DNA from 3 places in the Hahella sp. CR1 genome. Region 1 is predicted to be linked to each of the others. Evidence: predicted binding sites of a transcription regulator. Region 1 holds the regulator's gene; each other region holds the start of a gene.
The links. The regulator sigma-54, encoded in region 1, starts transcription at its own class of promoters, with help from an activator protein. The targets are predictions, from matches to a motif close to TGGCACNNNNNTTGCTNT.

Region 1 (7,538 bases):
ACTGGAAGAGTAGGGCCAATTCCTGGGTTTTATGCCCGATAACCCTGATCTTAACCTGATCCCGTAACTGGTAAATGGAGAGATCGCTGGTGTCTATATAGAGGTTCGCCAGGGTGGCGATCGGCTCCAGCAGCTGTTTCTCTTTGGCGATGGCTTCTTTCAGTGATGTGCTTTTACTGCTGAGCGGGTGCTTGCGACGCGTTGCATGAAAACGTTTGATTAAGGTGGCGTCATTGGCGTCAAGATAGATGATTTCCACATCGATATTATGCGCCTGCAGAGTGGCGTAAATTGACGGGAAATCCGACAGGTCTCTATAAAGATTGCGGGCGTCTATGCTGACGGCGAGTTGCTGATTCTGGGTTTTCCCCTGGTCCAGCACCTCTTGGGTGAGAGGCGAGAGGAGACCGATAGGCAGGTTATCGATGCAGTAATAGCCCATGTCCTCCAGAACATGGAGCGCCGTACTTTTTCCGGAGCCTGAACGACCACTTACGATAATCAGCTTCATGTCTTCCTCTTTCCATCGAAGCTGGATTATTTCTCCAGCACCCTCCTGAACAGGGTTTCGTCGTTGTCACAGTCGCGTAGGTGTTCGCAGAAGCGACGGTCATTGAATTTCTGGGCCAGCTGGCTCAGAAGGTCCAAGTGTTCGCTGGTGGCCTCTTGAGGCACGATCAGAACGAACAGCAGGTCCACAGGTTCGTTGTCTATGGCGTCAAAAGGGATTTTGTCCTTGAGTGTAAGCAAGGCCCCTATGATGCGGTCGCAGTTTTCCAGGCGGCAATGAGGTATTGCGATACCCTGGCCGATACCAGTGCTGCCGAGTCTTTCACGGCATATCAGGTTGGTAAAAATGGCGTTCTCGTCCAAAAACGGAAAATGTTGCGCAATCAGATTGGCGATATATTCGAGAACGCGCTTCTTACTCGAGCCCGACACCCCACAGCGTGTGAGGGCGGGCGAGATAATTGACTCAATAGTTAGTGTGGTTTGGGCCATGTTCTGTTATCTGGCGGATGCGCCGTGCATCCGATCAACGTGCTTCTCTTTGTGTTTGAGGATCTGGCGGTCTAATTTGTCCACCAGTGCGTCAATTGACGCGTACATATCTTCGTGTTCAGCATTGGCATGCAGGTCAGCGCCGCTTATGTGCATGGTTGCTTCCGCAATCTGACGCTGTTTTTGAATGGAGAGCGTAACTTGGACATTACTGATACTGTCGAAGTGTCGTTCGAGCTTGTCGAACTTGTTGTTAACGTAGTCTTTTAGTGCTTCAGTTAACTCGACTTGATGTCCGGTGATGTTCATTTGCATACTTTGCTCCTAATGCCAATATACGGTGCATTATGAATTTTGCACTTCCATGAAAAATACTAGCACATCCAATTTGTGACTATTTGATTTAAGTCTTATGCCTGTATTCCTCCTTTTAAATTAATCGCTTACGTTCATTGGAAGGCGGAATGGAAAGCGCCTCCCGGTACTTTGCGATCGTGCGACGGGCGACGTTGATGCCCTGGTCGCCAAGCAGCGCAGCAATTTTGCTGTCGCTCAATGGTTTCTTCGGTGATTCCGCCGCGACTAACTTCTTGATAATAGCTCTAATAGCGGTCGAAGAACACTCGCCACCCGTGTCTGTGCTGACATGGCTGGAGAAAAAGTACTTCAGCTCAAATACGCCGCGAGGAGTGTGCATGTATTTCTGGGTGGTCACCCGGGAAATCGTCGACTCATGCATCTCCACCGCCTCCGCAATATCGTGCAGCACCAGTGGCTTCATCGCCTCTTCGCCGTACTCAAGGAATCCTTGCTGATGTTCGACGATTTGTGAAGCGACTTTCAACAGAGTTTCATTACGGCTTTGCAAGCTTTTGATAAACCAGCGCGCTTCCTGTAACTGGTCGCGTAAATAAGTGTTGTCTGAGCTGTTGTCCGCGCGTCTCACCAAACCTGCATAGCCAGGGTTGATACGAATCTTGGGAGCGATTTCAGGGTTCAGCTCAACCAGCCAGCGGCCGTTGGCTTTTTTGACGATAACGTCAGGAACCACGTATTCGGTATTGCTTTCCTGAATGCCTTCGCCCGGTCTTGGGTTCAGGCTTTGAATCAGTTTGAGAACTTCCCGCAGATCGTCTTCTTTCAGGCGGCTGCGGCGCATCAACTGGGCGTAGTCGCGGTTGCCAAGCAGATTGATATAGTGGCTGACCACCAGCTTGGCCTGACCCAACCAGGGGGTGTCTTTAGGCAGTTGATTCAACTGACTCAGCAGGCAGTCCTGCAAGTTGCAAGTGGCGACTCCAGGAGGATCGAATTGCTGCACTCGCTTTAAGACGGCGCGTACTTCGTCCAGCTCAATTTCTTCTTCCCCCTCAGTTTGCAGTCCGCCATGAATTTCGTCTGGAGTGAGGGAGAGATAGCCATCAGTATTGACTGCATCAATTATCGCAACAGCGATCATGCGGTCAATGTCGGACATGGGGGTAAGGTTCAGTTGCCAGAGAAGGTGGTCTTGCAGGGTTTCGCCTTTGCTATTGCGGGATTCGAAGTCGTATTCGTCATCTTCGCCGCCGCTGTAGCTGCTTGATCCGCTCTGGAAGACATCATCCCAGGCGGTATCGACGGGGAGGTCGTTCGGAATGGAATCGGACCAGTTGTCCTCTTCGGCGAATCCTCCTTCATCCATGCCCGACTCTTGCGTTCGCTCCTTGCTGGAGTTATTGGCGAGCATGTCGCTGATCGTATCGTTCTGAACGTGGTTGGGAGATTCGTCTTCTTCAGACACTTCCAGCATGGGGTTGGACTCAAGCGCTTGTTGAATCTCCTGCTGTAAATCCAGTGTTGAAAGCTGCAAAAGTTTTATTGCTTGTTGCAGTTGCGGGGTCATGGTCAGCTGTTGACCCAGCTTTAACTGCAATGAAGTTTTCATAACCATCTGATGCTTACCACCGATTCAGGCACAGATCTTGTGAGTTTTTCATAGTTATTAGGTGCTTTAATCCTAAGCTCTTGAGCCTTGAGGTCCATCTGAGATGGAAGCCGCCGGTTAAACTAAAGTTTGAACTGGTCACCCAGATAGACCTCTCTAACCTTTGGGTTGGCAAGGATATCACTTGGGGCGCCGCTTGCGATAATAAATCCTTCACTGACAATATAGGCGCGTTCACAAATATCCAAGGTCTCGCGCACATTATGGTCTGTAATTAAAACGCCGATGCCGCGCTTTTTGAGATGCTCGATAATCTGCTTGATATCATTGACGGAAATAGGATCCACCCCGGCGAAAGGCTCATCCAATAAGACAAACTTTGGCTCCGTAGCCAGCGCGCGAGCGATTTCCACGCGTCGACGCTCGCCCCCCGAGAGACTCATGCCAAGGCTTTTACGAATATGGGTGATGTGAAATTCCTGCAGCAGCTCTTCCATCTTAAGCTTACGCTCCTTGCGGCTCAGATCCGCTCTGGTCTCAAGGATGGCGTAGATGTTGTCCTCTACGGACAGCTTTCTGAAGACCGAAGCTTCCTGCGGCAGATAGCCAATGCCCTTGCGCGCTCTCCCGTGCATAGGCAGGCCGGTGATTTCCGTTTCGTCAATAAATACGCTGCCTTTGTCGCTGGGGATGAGTCCTACCACCATGTAGAAGCAGGTAGTCTTCCCAGCGCCGTTAGGGCCGAGGAGGCCCACGATTTCGCCGCTGCGAATTTCAACGGACACATCTTTTACTACGGGCCGTTTCTTGTAGGCCTTGGCCAGATTTCTGGCGGTGAGAGTGCTCATTGTTTATTAGATTTGGGCGGATGATAGATAATTTCAACCTGCTCGGTTTGATTGCCCGATGAGGCTCCCTTTGCCGTGACTAAACGCTTGTCTGTGAAATAAATAATTTCTTCGCCTTCCACTGAGCTGTTGTCCTGAAGAATGCGTGCATGGTTACGCATAACGACTTTACTCTGGCTACGGTCATAGTCCATGTTTTCTGCGTAAGCGTGAGTTTCAGTTTGTTTTTCTTGGTCAAACTGCACTAAGTGAGCGGGTTTGCCGGTCGCCTGGAAGCGGCTGATGCCATTGTCGTCGGTGTATAAAATGACTTTGTCCGCCTCGATGCTGGATTTGCCCTGGATAATAACGACATTGCCGATATAGGTGTCGATGCCTTTCTGGCCATCTCTCTCCCAGCGTCCCGCTTTGATGCGCACCGGTTCGTCACTGCCGTTAAGAAGGTCCAATGCATGGCTAAGCGGGGCGAAAATAAGGCCCAATAACAGCGCCGCGGTGAATAGTTTACTTGGGTTGTGCATAAACGCCGGTTACCTGAGAAAGTAATACAATAAGCTTTTTATCAATGTCCGCCTCCATTCCGACAGCGGTTAACTGATTGATATTTGAAGTTATCTTAACGGGTTGATCGGTGCTGATAAAGCGTGACTTGTTGTTGTAGTCGAGCGCTTGCGTTTGCATAAGAATCGGCGCTCCGTCGTTGGAGGCTCCATTTACTTCCACGTCTCCACGCAGTTTCAGGGTGTCCTGCTTGATCAGCAGTTCGCCTTCCAGAGACTCCACATGCCAGCTTTTCTCCCCTTGCTGGAAGATCTCCAGATTGGGGCGCGTCAGTACGCCGGTGTCTGTATCGGGATAGTGCTTCGCCAGTTGGCTTTGCAGGCGGCTGGTGAGTGCGCCCTCTTTGTTGTAGGTGGTGTAAACCGCGTTGATGACAAATGCGTCAGGTTCGTCTTTCAGGAGCGGTTCTTCCTCAAAGAAGGGGACGCTTGCTTCGTCCTGATAAGCGACCAGATAAATAACCAGAAACGCCGCCAAAGCCGCGTAGAGCCATTTGCTGTATTGTCTGAACAGTTCTGTCATGAAGTTACAGGTAGGCTTCCAAGGAGGTGTGGAGCAGGCCTTTCGCCGCCAGAATCATATCGCACACCTCTCTGACCGCGCCTTTGCCGCCCTGGGCTGAGGTGCAGTAGGTGGCGTGCTGGCGAACAAACCAGTGACTGTTAGGCACAGTAACGCCAAATCCGCAACTGCGAATGGCCGCCAGATCAGGAAGGTCGTCGCCGACATAGGCGCATTCATTCAGTTCTAAGCCAAGCTTTTCTCGAATCTCATTGAGCCCGACAAGTTTGTCTTCGCGGCCTTGCAGTAACTCTAAAATGCCCAGGTCTCCAGCTCTCTTTGCGACCATGGCGGACTTGCGGCCGGTGATAATGGCGACGGTTACTCCAGCTTTTTGCAACAGCTTGACGCCGAGTCCGTCAAGTATAGAGAAGGGTTTGAACTGCTCGCCAGATTCGCCAAAGTATAGGGTCCCATCCGTCAGAACGCCGTCTACATCCAGCGCTAAGAGTTTAATCTGTTGTAAGGCTTGGGTCTGTTGTTCGGTCAAAGACGGCGACATTAAATAACTCCTGCGCGTAGCATGTCTTGTGTATTGAAGGCCCCAATCACTTTATTGTCAGCATTAACGACAGGCAGGGCGTTGATCTTTTTCTCCTGCATCAAGCCCAGGGCTTCTGCGGCAAGCATGTCTTTGGTGACAGTCTTGCAGTTTGCCGTCATAACCGTATCAATGGCGCAGCTCCGAATATCGATGTTTTTATCTAGTGTGCGGCGCAAATCGCCGTCAGTAAACACGCCGAGGAGCTTGTCGTCTGCGTCGACGATACAAGTCATGCCCAGGCCTTTCTGCGACATTTGCAGGAGCGACTCACTCAAAGATGCTCCACTTTTAACGACCGGGACGGCGTCGCCAGAATGCATGATGTCGGAAATTTTCAGCAATAGCCTGCGGCCCAAAGCGCCGCCAGGGTGAGAGAATGCAAAGTCCTCTGCTGTAAAGCCGCGTGCTTCTAACAGCGCTATCGCCAAAGCGTCACCCAGCACCAGGCAAACTGTGGTGCTGGAGGTAGGAGCGAGTCCAAGAGGGCAGGCCTCTGTGGCAACGCTGGCGTCGATATTCGCCTCTGCGATTTCAGAAAGAGTAGAGTCCGGTTTGCCGGTCATGCTGATTAATGGAACTCCCATTCTTTTCAAAAGGGGGAGTATGGTGACAATTTCTGCCGTGTTGCCTGAGTTGGATATCGCCAATACAACGTCATCGGGGGTGACCATGCCGAGGTCGCCGTGGCTGGCTTCACCGGGGTGTAGAAAAAACGACGGCGTACCTGTGGACGCGAGGGTGGCGGCAATTTTGTTACCTATATGGCCTGACTTACCCATCCCGGTAACCACCACGCGTCCTTTACAGTTCAGCATCAGGTCGCAAGCCTTAACAAACGCATCGTCAATCCGGCTGCTTAGCGCCTGGACTGCCTGAATCTCCATTTCTATAGTGCGTCTTGCGGCCTTTATGTATTCGTGGTCGTGATGGCTCATTAATCTGGCGTTCCTAATGGCGTTGACAGTGGCGGATATTTTGTCGCGGTAATGCTTCTGCGCCGCCTTGCTTAAACAATATTGCGAAAAAATGGCGTTCGGCGAGGCCTGCGTATTATACGACGCTCGGGGACTGCTGCAACTTGCCGGGAAAGATGTGGGCAGTTAAAACATCTTCTGATATATTCCGCAGCTGTTTAGGCTATTTTTGGCAGAAACGCTAAAGCCGCCGTAAGGTTATGTTTTTAGGATACTTAATGCTTCCAGGAAGGGGGCGTTTACGCGGGCTGGGCGATTAAGGTGATTTTAGATGACGCAAAACCCCTCCAATTACGTGGAAGTCAGGGGGCTTACCTTCGCCAGAGGCGACAGGCTTATCTACGATAACGTAGACATCGATATACCCAAAGGCAAGGTCACCACCATCATGGGGCCCAGCGGTACGGGCAAGACTACTCTACTTAAATTGATCGGCGGCCAATTGAAGCCTGACAAAGGCGACATTTGGGTGAATGGCTTTAATGTGCCAAAGCTGAAGCGCAAAGAGTTATATGAATTGCGCGAGCGTATGGGAATGTTGTTTCAGTCTGGCGCGCTCTTTTCGGACATCAATGTCTTTGAAAATGTCGCATTTCCTTTACGGATTCACACTCAGCTACCGGAAGCAATGATTCGTGACCTGGTGTTGATGAAGCTGCACGCAGTGGGGCTGCGCGGCGCGCGTGATTTGATGCCAAGCGAGTTGTCTGGCGGTATGGCTCGTCGCGTGGCTTTGGCGCGGGCTATCTCTATGGACCCTGAAATGGTGATGTACGATGAGCCTTTCACCGGCCAGGACCCTATTGCTATGGGGGTGATTGTCCAGCTGATTCGCTTGCTCAATGATGCGTTGGGGTTGACCAGTGTGGTTGTGTCCCACGATATTCAGGAGTCATTGAGCATTACGGACCACCTTTGCATTGTCGCAGACGGTAAGGTGATGGGGCAGGGTAGCCCACAAGAATTGCGCTCCAGCGGGAATGCTTTCGTCAAGCAGTTCCTCAATGGTTTGCCGGATGGGCCTGTGCCTTTCCATTTTCCCGCGACAGACTATGCGGAGGACTTGTTACGAGGAGACCAGGATGCTGGATTTTCTACAAAGGCTTGGTAGAAACGCCCTG
Region 2 (7,538 bases), on a different contig from region 1:
GCCCTTGCTTTGAAAAGAAATTCATCATGATCTCGCCAAGGCTCCCACCGCGGTTGTCGCCGAAATTGGGAAGGCGTTTGTCCGCACGCTTTCTTGAAGGCTCGGGAAAAGGCTTCCAGGCTGTCAAACCCGGTATTCAACGCAATATCCGTCACGCTGTAACGACTGCGATAAGCCAGCTCATGAGCGGCTTTTTTCAACCGTCGCCATTGCACATACTTGTATACGCCCATTCCCATGCTCGCAGAAAACTGCCGGTGGAAATGAAATTTGGAGAAGTGAGCGACCTGACTCAACTCTTCGACGCTCAAGTCATCCAACAAATGCTGATCAATGTGCGCCAGCACGCGCCGCAGTCTGTTTTGATACTTGGTTACAGTCGTCTCATTCGCCATATTCGCCTCAACGAGGAGCAGTGTGGCATCGCGGGCGCAGATTCGCCTGATTGATCTTGCTGACTATCGCTGACGGCGGCAGCCTGGGTTTAACCAGCAAAAGCGCCGCCGAAAACTGGCTCACTTCAGCCCCAGTTTCTTGGCCATTTTATGCAGATTGCTCGAATCCACCTCCAGCTCACGAGCGGCGGCGGCCCAGGAGCCATCGTGGCGATTCACCGACTCGCGGATAACTTCACGCTGACAGTCCTCCACCGCGGCGCGCAGGGAGCGGACACGCGGATAACTCAGGCTTTCCGACGGCGCGCTTTCTCTGGGCGCCGACACCGCGTCGCCATAATCCAGGTCCAGTAACGCCGCATCCAGCGTCACAATGTCATTTCTATTAGCCCCCCGACTGATCGCTTTAAGCGCTGCGCGACTGATGACATGCTCCAACTCCCTCACATTACCCGGCCAGGAGTATGCGCACAGCGCCTGCTCCGCCGCACGCGACAGCCGCAGACTGCGTACGCCAAGGCGGGAGCGGTTAAGTTCCAGAAAGTGCCCCGCCAGCACCAGCACGTCTGAGCCCCGCTCGCGCAATGGAGGAATCCACACAGGATAGACGGACAGGCGATGATACAGATCCGCCCGAAAATCGCCGGCGCGAACGCTGTCTTTCAATTGTCGATTGGTTGCGGCGATGACCCGCACATCCACCTGCCTGGGTTTGTCCTCGCCCAGGCGTTGAATCTCGCCGTTCTGCAGCGTCCGCAACAACTTCGCCTGCACGCTGAGCGGCAGCTCTCCCACTTCATCCAGAAAGATCACTCCGCCTTGCGCCGCCTCAAAACGACCTGCGCGATCCGCCGAAGCCCCCGAAAAGGCGCCTTTGCTATGACCGAACAATTCACTCTCCACCAGCGATTCCGGCAGCGCCGCGCAATTCACGTGGATCAACGGCCGTTCCCGACGCGGCGAGCGACTGTGCAGCCGCCGCGCAAACAGCTCTTTACCCACCCCGGTTTCCCCCATCAGCAACACCGGTAGTTCTGAGTCCGCCACCACGTCCAGTTCCCGCAGCAGGTTTCGGATGCTGTCGCTGGAGCCAATAATTTCGCCTTCCTCCTGCGCTACGCCCCGCCGATCGCCATCCTGCCGCATCAGCGCCAGATTTCTGCGCTCCTGCTCTAACCGGGTCACTCTTACCGACGCTTCGATGATCAACGTGAAACGCGCCAGGTCCTGCTGCGCCTGGGCGTCAAAAGTGCCTTCCTGTAGCGCATCCAGGGTCACCGCTCCCCACAGGACCCCATCCACATAGAGGCTCACGCCCATACAGTCATGTACGGGCAAAGGCTCGCCGACACAGCTCTCCAGCAGACCGTCGTAAGGATCGGGCAAGCTCGAATCGCAGGGGAAACACACTGGCCGTCGACTGGCCAGAATCGCCGCAAGCCGGGGATGCTTTGCGATAATAAAACGGCGTCCCAGGGTTTCCACCACCAGCCCCTCCGCCGCCAGCGGCCGCAGACTGTCGCCATCAAGCCGTAATAGCGCCACCGCGCCGCAGTGGAAATATTCCCGCATGGCGTTCATTAAGCGCTGATAACGCACCGCATGGGGCAGCTCCGTCACCAGGTCCGCCAACAGACTGGCTTCAATCATGGTATTAATCACCTTAAAAGGGTTTTTATCACCCTATTCGATTTGGGTAAAAAACACCATATGTAATTTTTATTCTATAAATATCAACAACCTAATCAATGGCACAAAGGTTGCGATGGCTATAGCGAGTTAGTCACTAGCAAAGGAAACCCGCCATGACCTTACTGGATCGCCCCGTCGGCTGGATCGCTCGCAACCTCCCCGGCTCCACCCGCCTCTTTCGTGAATACCAACTGGATTTTTGTTGCGGAGGCGCGAAGAAGTTACGTGATGCGCTGGCTGAAAAAGAAATAGAGCCGGACCTTGTGCTGCAGCGGCTCAACGCCCTGCAGGAAGAGCCTGCGGACACTTGGAGCCAGGCCGGCCGTCCTGAACTGATCGACCATATCCTCACCCGCTACCACGCCCGCCATCGCGAGCAGCTTCCGGAGCTGATACACCTCGCTCGCCGCGTGGAGCATGTTCATGGAGAACGAGAGGAATGTCCCAATGGACTCGCCCAGCACCTGACGGAAATGCTCCAGGAGCTGGAAAGCCACATGATGAAAGAGGAGAACATTTTATTTCCGATATTGCTGGCGGGAATGAGCGGCATGCAGGCGCAAGGCCCTATTTCCGTCATGCGCATGGAGCATGATCAGCACGGCGACGCACTGGCGCATCTAGAGGCGTTGACCAACAACATCACGCCACCCAAAGGCGCCTGCAACACTTGGCGCGCGCTATACGCCGGTCTCGCCCAACTGCGCGACGACCTGATGCAGCACATCCATCTGGAAAACAACATATTGTTCGCCGACGCCGTGGAGAACGCCCATGTCTGACTATCGTAAACTCTGGTGGCTGCTCATCGCCGTATTGGGCGTCACCTTCTGCTTGCTTGGTTTCTTTGGCCGCGAGGTTTACCGGCAGGCGCCGCCGATTCCGGAGCGTTATGTCACCACTACGGGAGAGACCATTTTTACCCAGGAAAATATCCTCGATGGGCAAACCGCCTGGCAGTCCGTTGGCGGCATGCAACTGGGTTCAATCTGGGGGCACGGCGCCTATCAGGCGCCGGACTGGACTGCAGACTGGCTTCATCGCGAACTGGTGCGCTGGCTGGAGCTGGCGGCGCAGGAGGTCTATGGCTCCACTTACACGGACCTGGATGACGAACGGCAAAACATCCTGCGCCATCGCCTGAAAAACGAATACCGCACCAACACCTACAACACAGACAGTGGAGCGGCGACAGTGAGCCCTCGACGCGCTCAGGCCATGGCGGATATCTCAGATTACTACAGCCGTCTGTTCAGCGACGCAGTGGAGTTACAGGGAACTCGCGAAAGTTACGCCATGAAGGAAAATACCCTGCCCGACGCCCAACGCAGAGAAAGACTCGCCGCCTTTTTCTTCTGGACCGCCTGGGCCGCCGCCACGCAAAGGCCTGACAGCGACGTCACCTACACCAACAACTGGCCCCATGAGCCCTTGATAGACAACCGCCCCACCGCTGAAAACATCATGTGGTCCATTGTCAGCGTCGCCCTGCTGATCGCCGGCGTCGGCCTGCTGATTTGGGGCTGGGCGTTCCTGCATAAACATGATGAAGCGGAGCCCGTGGCGCCGCAATCAGATCCACTGACCCGTTTCGCGCTGACGCCTTCTCAACTGGCGCTGGGCAAATACCTGTTCCTGATTGTCGCCCTGTTCGCCTTTCAAGTGCTGGTCGGCGGCTTCACCGCCCACTACACCGTTGAAGGCCAGCATTTTTACGGTCTTGATGTCTCCCAGTGGTTTCCCTATTCGCTGGTGCGCACCTGGCATATTCAGAGCGCGCTGTTCTGGATCGCCACCGGCTTTCTTGCCGCAGGCTTGTTTCTGGCGCCCATTATTAACGGCGGCAAAGACCCCAAATATCAGAAGCTGGGCGTCGACATCCTGTTCTGGGCGCTAGTCGTGGTGGTGGTCGGTTCCTTTGTCGGCAACTGGCTGGCCATCGCACAGATTATGCCGCCAGAGCTGAATTTCTGGCTCGGCCATCAAGGGTATGAATATGTGGATCTGGGACGGCTCTGGCAGATCGGTAAATTCCTCGGCGTTGCGTTCTGGCTGGTATTGATGCTGCGGGGCATCGTCAATGGCCTGCGACGTCCCGGCGATAAAAACCTGTTAGCGTTGTTGACCGCGTCCGTGATCGCTATTGGTCTGTTTTACGGCTCCGCCTTTTTCTATGGCGAACGCACACATCTTTCCATCATGGAATACTGGCGCTGGTGGGTGGTGCACTTATGGGTGGAAGGCTTCTTCGAAGTATTCGCTACAACCGCGCTGGCGTTTATTTTCTCCACTATGGGACTGGTGTCGCGGCCCATGGCGACCACCGCCAGCCTGGCTTCGGCCTCACTGTTTATGCTCGGGGGCGTTCCCGGAACGTTTCACCACCTTTACTTCGCCGGCACCACGACGCCCGTGATGGCTGTCGGCGCCACCTTCAGCGCGCTGGAAGTGGTTCCCTTGATTGTGCTGGGCTACGAAGCCTGGGAGAACTGGCGTTTAAAAGCGCGAGCCCCATGGATGGAAAACCTGAAATGGCCGCTACTGTGCTTTGTCGCCGTCGCTTTCTGGAACATGCTGGGAGCAGGCGTGTTCGGTTTCCTGATCAACCCGCCAATTTCGCTGTATTACATCCAGGGGTTGAACACCACGCCCGTACACGCCCACTCGGCGCTGTTTGGCGTCTACGGCTTCCTGGCCCTGGGCTTCACTCTGTTGGTGCTGCGTTATATCCGTCCCCATATGGTCTTTAGCGATCGTTTGATGAAAACCGGCTTCTGGTGGCTGAACGCGGGATTGGCGTTGATGGTGGTCGTCAGCCTGGCCCCAATCGGGCTGCTGCAATTCTACGCCAGCGCCAGCCAGGGTCTGTGGTACGCGCGCAGCGAGCTTTTCATGCAACAGGACATCATGGAAACTCTACGCTGGGCGCGCACTTTCGGCGACGTCATCTTTATCGTCGGCGCTTTCGCCATGGGCTGGCAGGTGGTGCGTGGTTTGTTTAGCGAATCAGGGGAATCGCTACAGGCTGACGCAGTGGCGGAATAATCCCTTCCTATGACGGAAAACCCGGAAATCTTATTTAGGTTTGCGGGTCTTTTTGTTTATTATCTGGGGTCGTTGCAGCCCTGACGCCATCGTCGTCCGTTTATGGTTTCGAGTCTATGTCCGAAGATACCGTCCCCTTGAAAACGCCCCCATTGGAAAGCGCCCGTATGGTGGAAACCATTTATGGCTGCAAATGGTCGCTGACCGTCTTCGGTCTGCTGGCGAACGGCGTCAACCGCCCCGGTGAAATGGTGCGTCGGGTGGATGGCCTGACGACCAAAGTGCTTAACGACTGCCTGCGCAAAAACCAGAGCTTCGGCATTATCAAACGCATCGCCTACCCGGAAATTCCGCCGCGTGTGGAATATGAAATCACCCCATTCGGGCGCAAGTTCATCCGCATTCTGGACGATCTGGAAAAGCTGCAGGACGAAATAATGGCCGCCAGCAAGGATGCGCATCAGCAATGAAGTCACAACCCAAATTAGTGATGTTGCCAGGCATGGACGGGACCGGGGATTTGTTTGCGCCATTTCTGGAGTGTATCCCTCAGATTGAGACGCAGATTATTCCGCTGCCGCAGACCGGCGCCCAGGACTATGACTCGCTGGCCGCTTACGTTCGCGAACAGCTTCCTGACGACGACTTCTATCTGCTGGCGGAGTCTTTCTCCGGCCCCATCGGCGCGCTGTTGGCGGCGGATGGCGTCCCGGGCCTGCAAGGCGTCATCTTCGTCGCCACGTTTTTATCGATCCCCAGTCCTTGGGCAGTATGCGTCGGTCGACGGCTGCCGCTGCAAGGAATGATGCGTCTGCCTTTTTCCAGTTGGACGCAACGACGCCTGTTGCTGGGCCCGGATGTCGGCGATGACTTCCTGCAACATTTCACTGCCGCAGTGCGTTCTATACCGACGGCGACGCTCAAGGCGCGCCTGGAGACGCTGCAACACCTGCACTGGCGTCGCGAGCCGGTCTCTTCGCCCTCTATCTACCTGCAAGCCACCGACGATTATTTAGTGTCGCCAGGCAAAGCGCTGGAAATCCAACAGCATTTCCCAGACAACCGTCTGGTGCGCATCCAGGGCCCTCACTTTCTGCTCCAGGCCAACCCCGCCGCCTGCGCCCGCACCCTGCTGGACACCTTATCCATTTGGGAAAGCCGCCAGCGCGCAGCCAGGTCCTGACGTCATCCGCCACAAAGGCGTATACTCGGATGAAGTCCATGGGATAGAGGCCGCTCATGTACAAACTTATAAGCTGGGTCGCTTTGGCGACTCTATGCGTATCGCCCTGGTTAGGCGGGTGTGACGCTCAGTTCCACATCGCCGTCAATTCAGGTTGCGATGATCCTGCGCCGCTGGAAGGCGACATTGCAGGCCTTGAAAGCGGCGCTACCGTGTTTCTGAAGTCTGGGAATGACGCGCTGAGCGAGGCGAACCGCATGTCCGAACAGTTCTCAATAGAAGTGGCGGCGATTGATGTGGATGGCGGCAGCTTCTTTATCTACACCTCCAGCTCCACTCTGGGCTCTCTGCGCTGCGAGGGCGTGGTCGCCAGCGTCCGCATATCCTGACCGGCTCATTCTGACTGCCGTCTCACCCTGGCCAAGCGGAGCCGCCCTCCACGGTTCTTTCCACTTCCAATAGCGCGTCCGCCGGCGGCTCCACGAAATAGCGGCGCATCAGTTCTTTATCCCGTCCCGCCGCTTTCAAACGGTCAAAGCTTTTCTGCAACGCCTGTTTGACGGCGTCAGACGTTTTCGGACTCACCACCGCCCACAAGCGTCCAGACAGTTCTTCGATTCTGAACAGTTTCTCGAAGTTGGACGGGTTGAGATTCACCTCTTTCAGACGAATCGGAAAGCTGACTTCGACCTGCATCATGAGATCTGTAAAGCCGCGATACTCGCGCATGATGTTCTGCGAGTTATGCACCACCGTCTCCACCATCGTATTGTCCGGCGGGAAACCAATGCCCTTGCGTTTCAGCAGCTCTTCAAAGTTACTGCCGCTTTGTACGCTGATGCTGTAGCCCTTGCCAAGGATATCCTCCCATCCCTTCGCTTGAATGTCTTCCCGGGAGCTGAGTTTATAGAGATAGACGTCGTAAGGCGCCACCCAGCCCAACCAGTGGAATTTGGTCTCACGCTCAGGGGTGCGCGACAGGGAAAAGAAGATGACGTTCGGCTGACTCTCCGCCAACAGCATCGCCCGCTTCCAGGGCGCGAACATAATGCTGCTCTCAATGTCGTTTTCTTTGGCGACATCCGCCATCACTTCCTTCATAAAGTCGATCACGAAGCCAGTGTACTCGCCATGCCCCGTCATCACCTGCAATGGAGGAAAATCCTGGGTCACCAGCAAAATCTTTTCTTTCGCCATCGCGCCGTCAATCATGGCGATAAGAG
Region 3 (7,538 bases), on a different contig from region 1:
CGACCTGGCCATTAAAAGTGGTGTAGTCACACAGGCATTCGCCAAAACTAAATTAAGGCGGCCAACAAAAAACCGTCAGGAAGTTATTTGGGAAAAATGTAATCCTGACCAGCATTTGGCCTAAAAAGACCAGCGACAAAAAAGTCGTATGACATCTACGCTCGCGCTACCACTGCGCTACGGTTGTCAGCCAACCGCCGGGACTCGAACCCGGGACCTCGCGCTCCTATGTAGTCATACAGGCATTCGCCGGTTTAACTTTAAAAACGTCTGTTTATCTCTCCTTAAAACGCTTTCCCATAACCTTCATGTTATGGGGAAACGCTCTCACGAGCCTTTCCCTTCGGCGACAAATATGTGTGAGATACTTTCCTGCTCTATCCAATTGAGCTACCGCGCAAGACTTCCGCGCGAACGGGACTTGAACCCGCAACCTGGTCGTTAACAGCGATGTAATCCCACTGGCATTCGCCAAAATCAACATTGGGCGGCCAACAAGTTGTGGTCTGGATGTTTTTGGATGTAATCCTGACCGGCATTTGGCCTTAAAAAAACGCGGCGACAATAAGGGCGCATGACATGTCATCTGCTCTACCAGCTGAGCTACGGTCAGAGACCGCCGGGACTCGAACCCGGGACCAAATGGTTAATGTAGTCATACTGGCATTCGCCGTTTAAATCTGAAAACTCTTACTTATTTTCCATAAAGCGCTCTTCCATTACGCTCGCGCGATGGGGAGACGCACTCAGAATCCTTTCCCTTCGACGACAACAGTTTGGTATGACGCTCGCTCTGCCAACTGAGCTATAGCCGCGCCCGGCCACCGGGACTCGAACCCGGGTATGGAGTCATACAAGCATTCGCCGATATCAAAAATTAAGCCTTCGAATCAGGCCGCCCGCAGGCGGCCTTTTTCTCCACCAAGATCCCTGGCTACAGTTCGATTTCCTTGATGGTGCGCACCCAGGTCTGTGGGTTATCGCTCAAAAAGGACTTCATCACTGTGAACACCTGATCGGAGAATCCTCCCACGTTCAGGATGTCATCACGCTCCATCGCCTGGGTGTACGCATTGGGCACAACATCGATACACACCATTTTTGCTTTGGGGTTACGCTGCTTCAGCTTCAGCCACTCCTGCATTACCGCCGTCCCTGAGTTGTACCCCGCATAACGGCTGTTCGTATCAATCCATGACTCGTTATCACTAACGAAGACCACCGTATCCACCTCCGCTTTGCGCCGGTTCAGCTCTACCAGAGGCGCGGAGCAGTCCGTTCCGCCGCCGCCCAGTTGCGCCAGTTTGGTCGCGTTGGTCATCACCGAATCCCGGGGATTCAAACGCACCTGATGCACTGAGGTCGCGAACGGGAGAATCTCCGCATCCTTGTTTTTCGCCAGGATAGCCGCAGCCACCAGAGCGGCGACATCAATACATCGCACCTTACTGGAAGCGCCGGGACGATAACCTGATACCGACTGAGTCATAGACCCGCTGGTATCCGGCAACACGACAACCCGCCCTTCCAGCGCCGGCACATTCTGCAGCGCGATCTCCATCGCATCCTGCAAGGCCTCCGTCACCATTTTAGGCACACCTTCGCCCGCCATGGTGTAGGCAGCCATCAATTGGTACGGAAACGCCTTGGCCTTGCGAATGGCGTTCTCATCACGCAGACGGTCAGCGATCACACGGTCCATTCCTTTTTCATTGAACACGCCCTGCCGCGCAAAGGTATTCAAGTTCATCCGCGTCATCTGCCATCCCGCATTGCGGGCGATGCCAGCCCAATGCGCTTGCGTCAGGTTCAGCGCCGTCAGCAACCGAAACTCCACTTTCGGCAGCGGCTGGGACTGATCCGCCTTAAAGGCCTCATAATCCCGCACAACCTGCGGCAGCTTCTCCGCATCGTATTCTCTATCGATCAGATAACCGTACAGAGCCTGCCGCATCAGGTTTTCCGGCTTTGGACGCACCATCTTGATGACATCCTTCATCGAAGGCGACGCGCCAACAGAATCCATGAACAAAGAAGACTCGCCGCGGGCGTTAATCCACTCTTTCACCAACCGCTTGGGCATGGTTCCCAGGGATTTACGCCCAACAACGCCGGAACGCATGATCTGCACAAAGTTTCTCACCATACGGCCGTTATCAATGACCCGCTTGAACACAGCAGGAACCAGTTCCGGCGCCCGCACTGTCAGAATGGCGGTCAACAGCGCTGGCATATCTTTCATGAAGCCGCGCTCCCGAGCGAACACCGCCAATTTTGCGATAAACTCAGGCTCCACTTGAGCGGCGAACTCCATGACTTTTTCCAACTGATCTTCAGCGGAAGCATAGAATGTGCTGGTGAAACATCCGGTCACCGCGTACTGCGCCAGCGCATGCTCTGCGGAGTATTTATAAGCCAGGCCGCCGGCCTGATTAAGGGTGTCCGCCGCAGGCGCCATATTTCCGCGCTGGGTGTTGAATAGTGTTTTACTCGCCATTTCTTTACTCCCGCCGACAATACATTCGGCTTTACTGAATTTCACTGCTATCTAATCTGGTAATCAGACTCTGTCGCAGTGTTCCAAGACATTGTTTGTTTACTTGCCAGATGTATTGCAGCCCACATGCCAACTTTCCCAAATAATCCGGAAATATTTTTTAACTTATTGATATTAAATAACTTAATTTTTATTTCTTGATTTATTACGGAGAAATGAGGGGGCTCATAAAATGGACTTTATATCTATAAAAATAAAAAATTATCCAAATAAATAACCGCGATTATCCTAATCCACTTTTAATTGGCCTCGTGTCTCGTGTCTCGTGTCTCGTGTCTCGTGTCTCGTGTCTCGTAATAACGACTATACTTAACGCCACAATGAAAACGCTTTCACAAAATTCATAAAAATCAGATCGCTTGAACAGAGAGTTAATAACGGATTAACAAGGAGGCAATATGGAGATAACTATTTGAAAATAAATATTAAAAAAGAACAAACATCGCCAGTTCCGTCAACGCTTCCATCTGGCATGAAGGGAAATGCTAGTCCGGATTACCGATTCATCTCACCGCCTGAGCGTTGTATAAGCCTGAACTGGCCAATACCAAACAGGGATAGCTTTAGATGTATGCGCTTTCCTTAAGATAAAAATGGTAACGCTTTCATAAAGAGACCGCCTATGAAAACCAAAGACTCCATTATGGACAAGCTGCTGACGACTCTACTGCTGCTTTCAGGAACCGCCTACGCCGCTGATCCCGGCGACCCTCGCGAGTTCACGCAAATACTACAGATGAATGGCGGCTCAGCCATGCTGCGCTTTCATTCTCCCCAAGCCCTCAACCTGCGCTCCCCCACGGAACGGGTATATATCAACTACCGCATCAATGGCTCGCCAATACAGGTTGAAGAGTTGACGGAAACCGCTTCACAAACCGATTTTGAGGCCCAGATTTCCGGATTAAACGATGGCGACCGCATTGAGTATTACTACACCCAGGTGCTGGACGCCCAGTTCGCAGAACTGCCGGTGGATAGCGGCTGGTTCAAATACAGAGTCGGCGAAGGTTTCTCAAAACCCGCCTACCCTCTTACCTTTACCTTCGGCGGTCGTTTTCGCGATCGACACGAGGGCGAAGGCCGCTTTGATCACTATGTCGCCGGCTACACCAGCGGCACCAGTTACATCGCCACCTTCAAAGACTGGGGCGACCGCCTGGAAATGACAGTCGTGACCGACGATCCTACCGATAACGGCGATATTCGTTGGAGCGACCACATCGGCGTGCCTGACCCGCTGAACAAGCAGGATGTCTGCTACCGCGCGGAATTCGATAAAGGCGGCGACATGGAGCAGGTCAACGCCAATACCTGGCGCTATGTCATCAATGACGTCACAGAAGGCCAACTGATTGATCTGGAATGGACGTTCAAGCGCGCCAGCACGGATCAGCAGTACTACAACGATATTTTCCGCATCCGCATTGGCGAGGGACGTCTCTCTCAGGAGCGCCAGCATCCTTATTTCTCACCCGGCGGCGCCACCACGCCGAACATCATTCAGGACAAACAGTTTCTGTTCGCCCAGCACCTGGTCAATATCGGCGGCCAGGAAATGAAAAACTTCCTGGCGGGGAAAACGCTGTTCGACACCGACTTCGGCGAGAGCAATCCAGATATCGCCTTGCATGCGCCTCAGACCAAATACGATTGCATCGGCGACCAGCCCTCTCCCAAGCAATATATCGACTTCCCTCAACGGGCTCGCACGCCAGTCACGCTGGCGAACCAACTGGGACCTCAGTTCAACAACAGCTCCTGTTTCGCCTGCCACACCAATGACGGCCGCGGAACGCCGCCAGAGCCCGGCCAGCCGATGCAGTCCATGCTGTTAGCGCTCAGCATTGAGGGAACCGACGCTCACGGCGGACCCGTTCCGCATCCTACTTACGGTGGGCAGCTACAGGATAAAAGCGTAGATGGCGGCGCCGGCGAAGGCCAGGCGACCGTGACGTACCAAAACATTGTCCGCAACCATATTGGCGGCGGCGCTTATACTCTGCACAAACCTGTTTACGATTGGACGTTGGACTCTCCCATCGACAGTGGCGATATTCTGTTTTCACCCCGCATTGCGCCGCAGCTGACCGGCATGGGTTTGATTGACGCCATCTCCGACGCCACCCTACTCGCTTTCGCCGATCCCGATGACGCCAATGGCGACGGCATCTCCGGCAAAGCCAACTATGTGTGGGACAGGCAGTCGCAAACCATGCGCCTGGGCAAATATGGCTGGAAGGCCGGACAATCCAGCGTCTTACAACAGACCGCCAAGGCGGCCCATGAGGACATGGGAATCACCAACCCCCTCTTCGGAAACGGCGCCGAGTTTTCCATGGAAGATTTGCACAAGATCGAATCCTACGTACGTCATCTCGCCGTGCCGCCCAACCTGGAGTTTTTCGCCGACGAGGCGTCTCAAGCCAGCAAGCTAAGGGGCAAAGAGCTGTTCAAGGAAGCTAACTGCAGCGGCTGCCATATTCCCACCATGACCACTTCACCGGACTTTGAAGTCGTCTCGCTCCGCAATCAGGTTATCCAACCCTTCTCCGATTTCCTGTTGCACGACATGGGACCAGAACTCGCCGACAAGCGCCCGGAATACGCCGCTACCGGTTACGAGTGGAGAACGCCGCCGCTATGGGCCATCGGGCACTTCGCGGAAGTTAACGGCGCCGCCCGTTATCTGCATGATGGTCGCGCCACCTCCATAGAAGAAGCGATCATGTGGCATGGTGGTGAGGCCGCCGCCTCTCGCGACGCCTTCTCAGCCATGTCGCCCGCGGAGCGCGAAGACCTCCTCGCCTACACCCGCTTCCCGTTTGTTGACCCTGTCGCAGACGGCGGACCTGCCGTGAAAACGCCATCCGCGTCAATTGTCTCCCCGGCCCAGGGTAGCCAGGTAGAGAGTAATTTCGATCTGGCGTTCACACTGCGCAACTGGGAAATGAACGCTGACGGTCGTCATCTGCATTGGTTCGTGGATGGCGTCGACCAGGGTGAACGCTATGACGCCTCCCCTATCGCGATCTCGGGGCTCTCCGACGGAGAACACACTATCGCCGTGAAGCTGGCGAACGCCGACCATCAGTTTGTAGGCGGAGCGCAGGTCAATGTGAAAGTGGGCGGCGACGCGCCCGGACCAGATCCGCAGCCGCAAGGCATTACAAAGAACGCGGATGGCAGCGTCACCTACTCCATCACGCTAACCAGCAGGATGGAGCGCGTGCAGTTATTTGTGGAGAAAAACGGCGGCCCCGGCTATTTCTGGGCGCCCTTGTTGAAGGCGGATGGCGGCTTACAGAACGGCGCACAGGAAACCGCTAACAGCGATGGCTCGTACCGTTACAGCATCACTCATCCGGCATCGCATTATGCGCAAGTACAAACCTTGCGCCATCGTTTCTACGCTTACAGTCCTGCGGCGGGACAGCTGTTTCAGCCAGGTCCCGGCGACGCGCTGGGCGAGGTGTTCAACTACTGAAGCCAAGTATGAAACGCGCAGTATAAAACTGTCGCAGACATTGCAGACATTAAAGGGGCGCTAGCGCCCCTTTTTACGTTCTACGTTTTACGTTTTACGTTTTTTTATAGCCCTTAGGCCAATAAGGCGAGAATCTCCGTGACAGCCTCGTCAATTCCCGTCAAAGCTGGAGGCTTCATAGGCGGCGCAGCGCAGATCTGATTCAGCTCGTCGCCAAGCGCGCCACTGAACAGGCGCCGCTCATCGATTTCCTGGCATGGGACATGTTCCTGCAGCCATTCAATCTGATAAGGCTCTTCCGGCCAATCCCGCCGCGGCAGGTACAACACCGGCGTCTGATTCACCGCCGCTTCCGCCAGCGTGCCGTAGCCGGGTTTGGTGACGACGGCGTCGCAGCTGGCGAGAAGATCGATATGCGGAATTGGGAAATCTTTGTAGCAGATAAAGTCATCCCGGCCGTTTACCGGCTCCCCTGTCAACCAGACCAACCCCGGAGTGGTTGGCCAGTCGTGAAAAGGAATGGCGTAAGGCATGCCGCCCATAGACACCAACACGAATCTGTCCGCGTCCGGGCGCTGAAATGCCTCACGCAAATCGCTTCGGACACCGGACCGCGATATCGGCCCGATTGGCTTCACATGGGCCATGCCCGTCATCGGCATCCCAGGAGTCACCCGCAAAAACGCCTGGGCCTGATTATAGGAAGCGCATAACCACGCGTATATTTCCTGACTCCTGGGCCTGTCGCCACAGTAGGAAAGAAATATATCGGCCCAGTTCAGCGAGCAGAAGTGCATGGAAGGAATACCCAACTCTCCCGCTGCGGCGGATAATCGATAGCTGATATTGGTCAGCACCAAATCCGGCTTCTGCTCACGCAAGTGCGCGGTTTCCGTCGCCAGCGTCTCCGCCCACGTCTCATATTCATTCAGGTACGCATCATAAGTGGCCTGAACATTGACCTTGAGAGCGTCGAACATGGGCATGCCCAAATCCGTTTGCCTGATGACATGACGAAACGGACACTGCAGCCAGGTTTGCAGGATCGACAGCGGCGCTTCGCTTTGAATGATCAATTCGATATCCGACCGCTCACGCATCAGGCGATTCAGCACCGGGGCTACTTGCGCCAGATGCCCGAAACCATGAAAGGAAATCGCGCAATAGACGGTTTTCATCACGCCCCCGCTTCGCCCAAAATCAATTCAGCGCCCAATAGCCGACCGGCTTCAGGTGCTTGGTGAAAAACGCCTTGGTCAGCTCGACCACTTTTGCGTCATTGAAACGACCATGCTGCCCGCCTTTTACCGTATAAAAGGACACCGGCACTTCCGCCGCTTTCAACGCAGCCTCCAGCAGTTGGCTTTGATGATGAGGAACGATGGGATCAGCGTCGCCATGCACAATCAGGAAAGGCGCGTCGCCTTCGTTGACATAGGTGATGGGATTCGCCCGCTCAACTTTGTCTTTGTTGTCCTGTATTGCGCCGCCAAT

Region 2: a site for sigma-54 is predicted at 2,145-2,162, ahead of ytfE (iron-sulfur cluster repair protein YtfE). Genes of this name have one in related genera too.
Region 3: a site for sigma-54 is predicted at 2,612-2,629, ahead of ONV78_RS18515 (RNA-binding protein). Genes of this name have one in related genera too.

What each region holds. Positions count from the first base shown of each region.
Region 1 is NZ_JAPELK010000004.1:35,523-43,060, forward strand. Features, by position in the region: gene rapZ (RNase adapter RapZ) at 1-511, opposite strand, end outside; gene ptsN (PTS IIA-like nitrogen regulatory protein PtsN) at 538-1,002, opposite strand; gene raiA (ribosome-associated translation inhibitor RaiA) at 1,009-1,317, opposite strand; gene ONV78_RS10745 (RNA polymerase factor sigma-54) at 1,433-2,929, opposite strand; gene lptB (LPS export ABC transporter ATP-binding protein) at 3,052-3,777, opposite strand; gene lptA (lipopolysaccharide transport periplasmic protein LptA) at 3,774-4,298, opposite strand; gene lptC (LPS export ABC transporter periplasmic protein LptC) at 4,282-4,860, opposite strand; gene ONV78_RS10765 (HAD-IIIA family hydrolase) at 4,865-5,401, opposite strand; gene ONV78_RS10770 (KpsF/GutQ family sugar-phosphate isomerase) at 5,401-6,378, opposite strand; gene ONV78_RS10775 (ATP-binding cassette domain-containing protein) at 6,689-7,528, shown strand; gene mlaE (lipid asymmetry maintenance ABC transporter permease subunit MlaE) at 7,500-7,538, shown strand, end outside.
Region 2 is NZ_JAPELK010000005.1:193,475-201,012, reverse strand. Features, by position in the region: gene ONV78_RS14100 (AraC family transcriptional regulator) at 1-395, opposite strand, end outside; gene norR (nitric oxide reductase transcriptional regulator NorR) at 516-2,045, opposite strand; gene ytfE (iron-sulfur cluster repair protein YtfE) at 2,201-2,869, shown strand; gene ONV78_RS14085 (nitric-oxide reductase large subunit) at 2,862-5,132, shown strand; gene ONV78_RS14080 (helix-turn-helix domain-containing protein) at 5,249-5,602, shown strand; gene ONV78_RS14075 (alpha/beta hydrolase) at 5,599-6,315, shown strand; gene ONV78_RS14070 (hypothetical protein) at 6,372-6,704, shown strand; gene ONV78_RS14065 (transporter substrate-binding domain-containing protein) at 6,727-7,538, opposite strand, start outside.
Region 3 is NZ_JAPELK010000007.1:244,563-252,100, forward strand. Features, by position in the region: gene ONV78_RS18515 (RNA-binding protein) at 935-2,497, opposite strand; gene ONV78_RS18520 (di-heme oxidoredictase family protein) at 3,180-6,044, shown strand; gene ONV78_RS18525 (hypothetical protein) at 6,158-7,222, opposite strand; gene ONV78_RS18530 (alpha/beta hydrolase) at 7,245-7,538, opposite strand, start outside.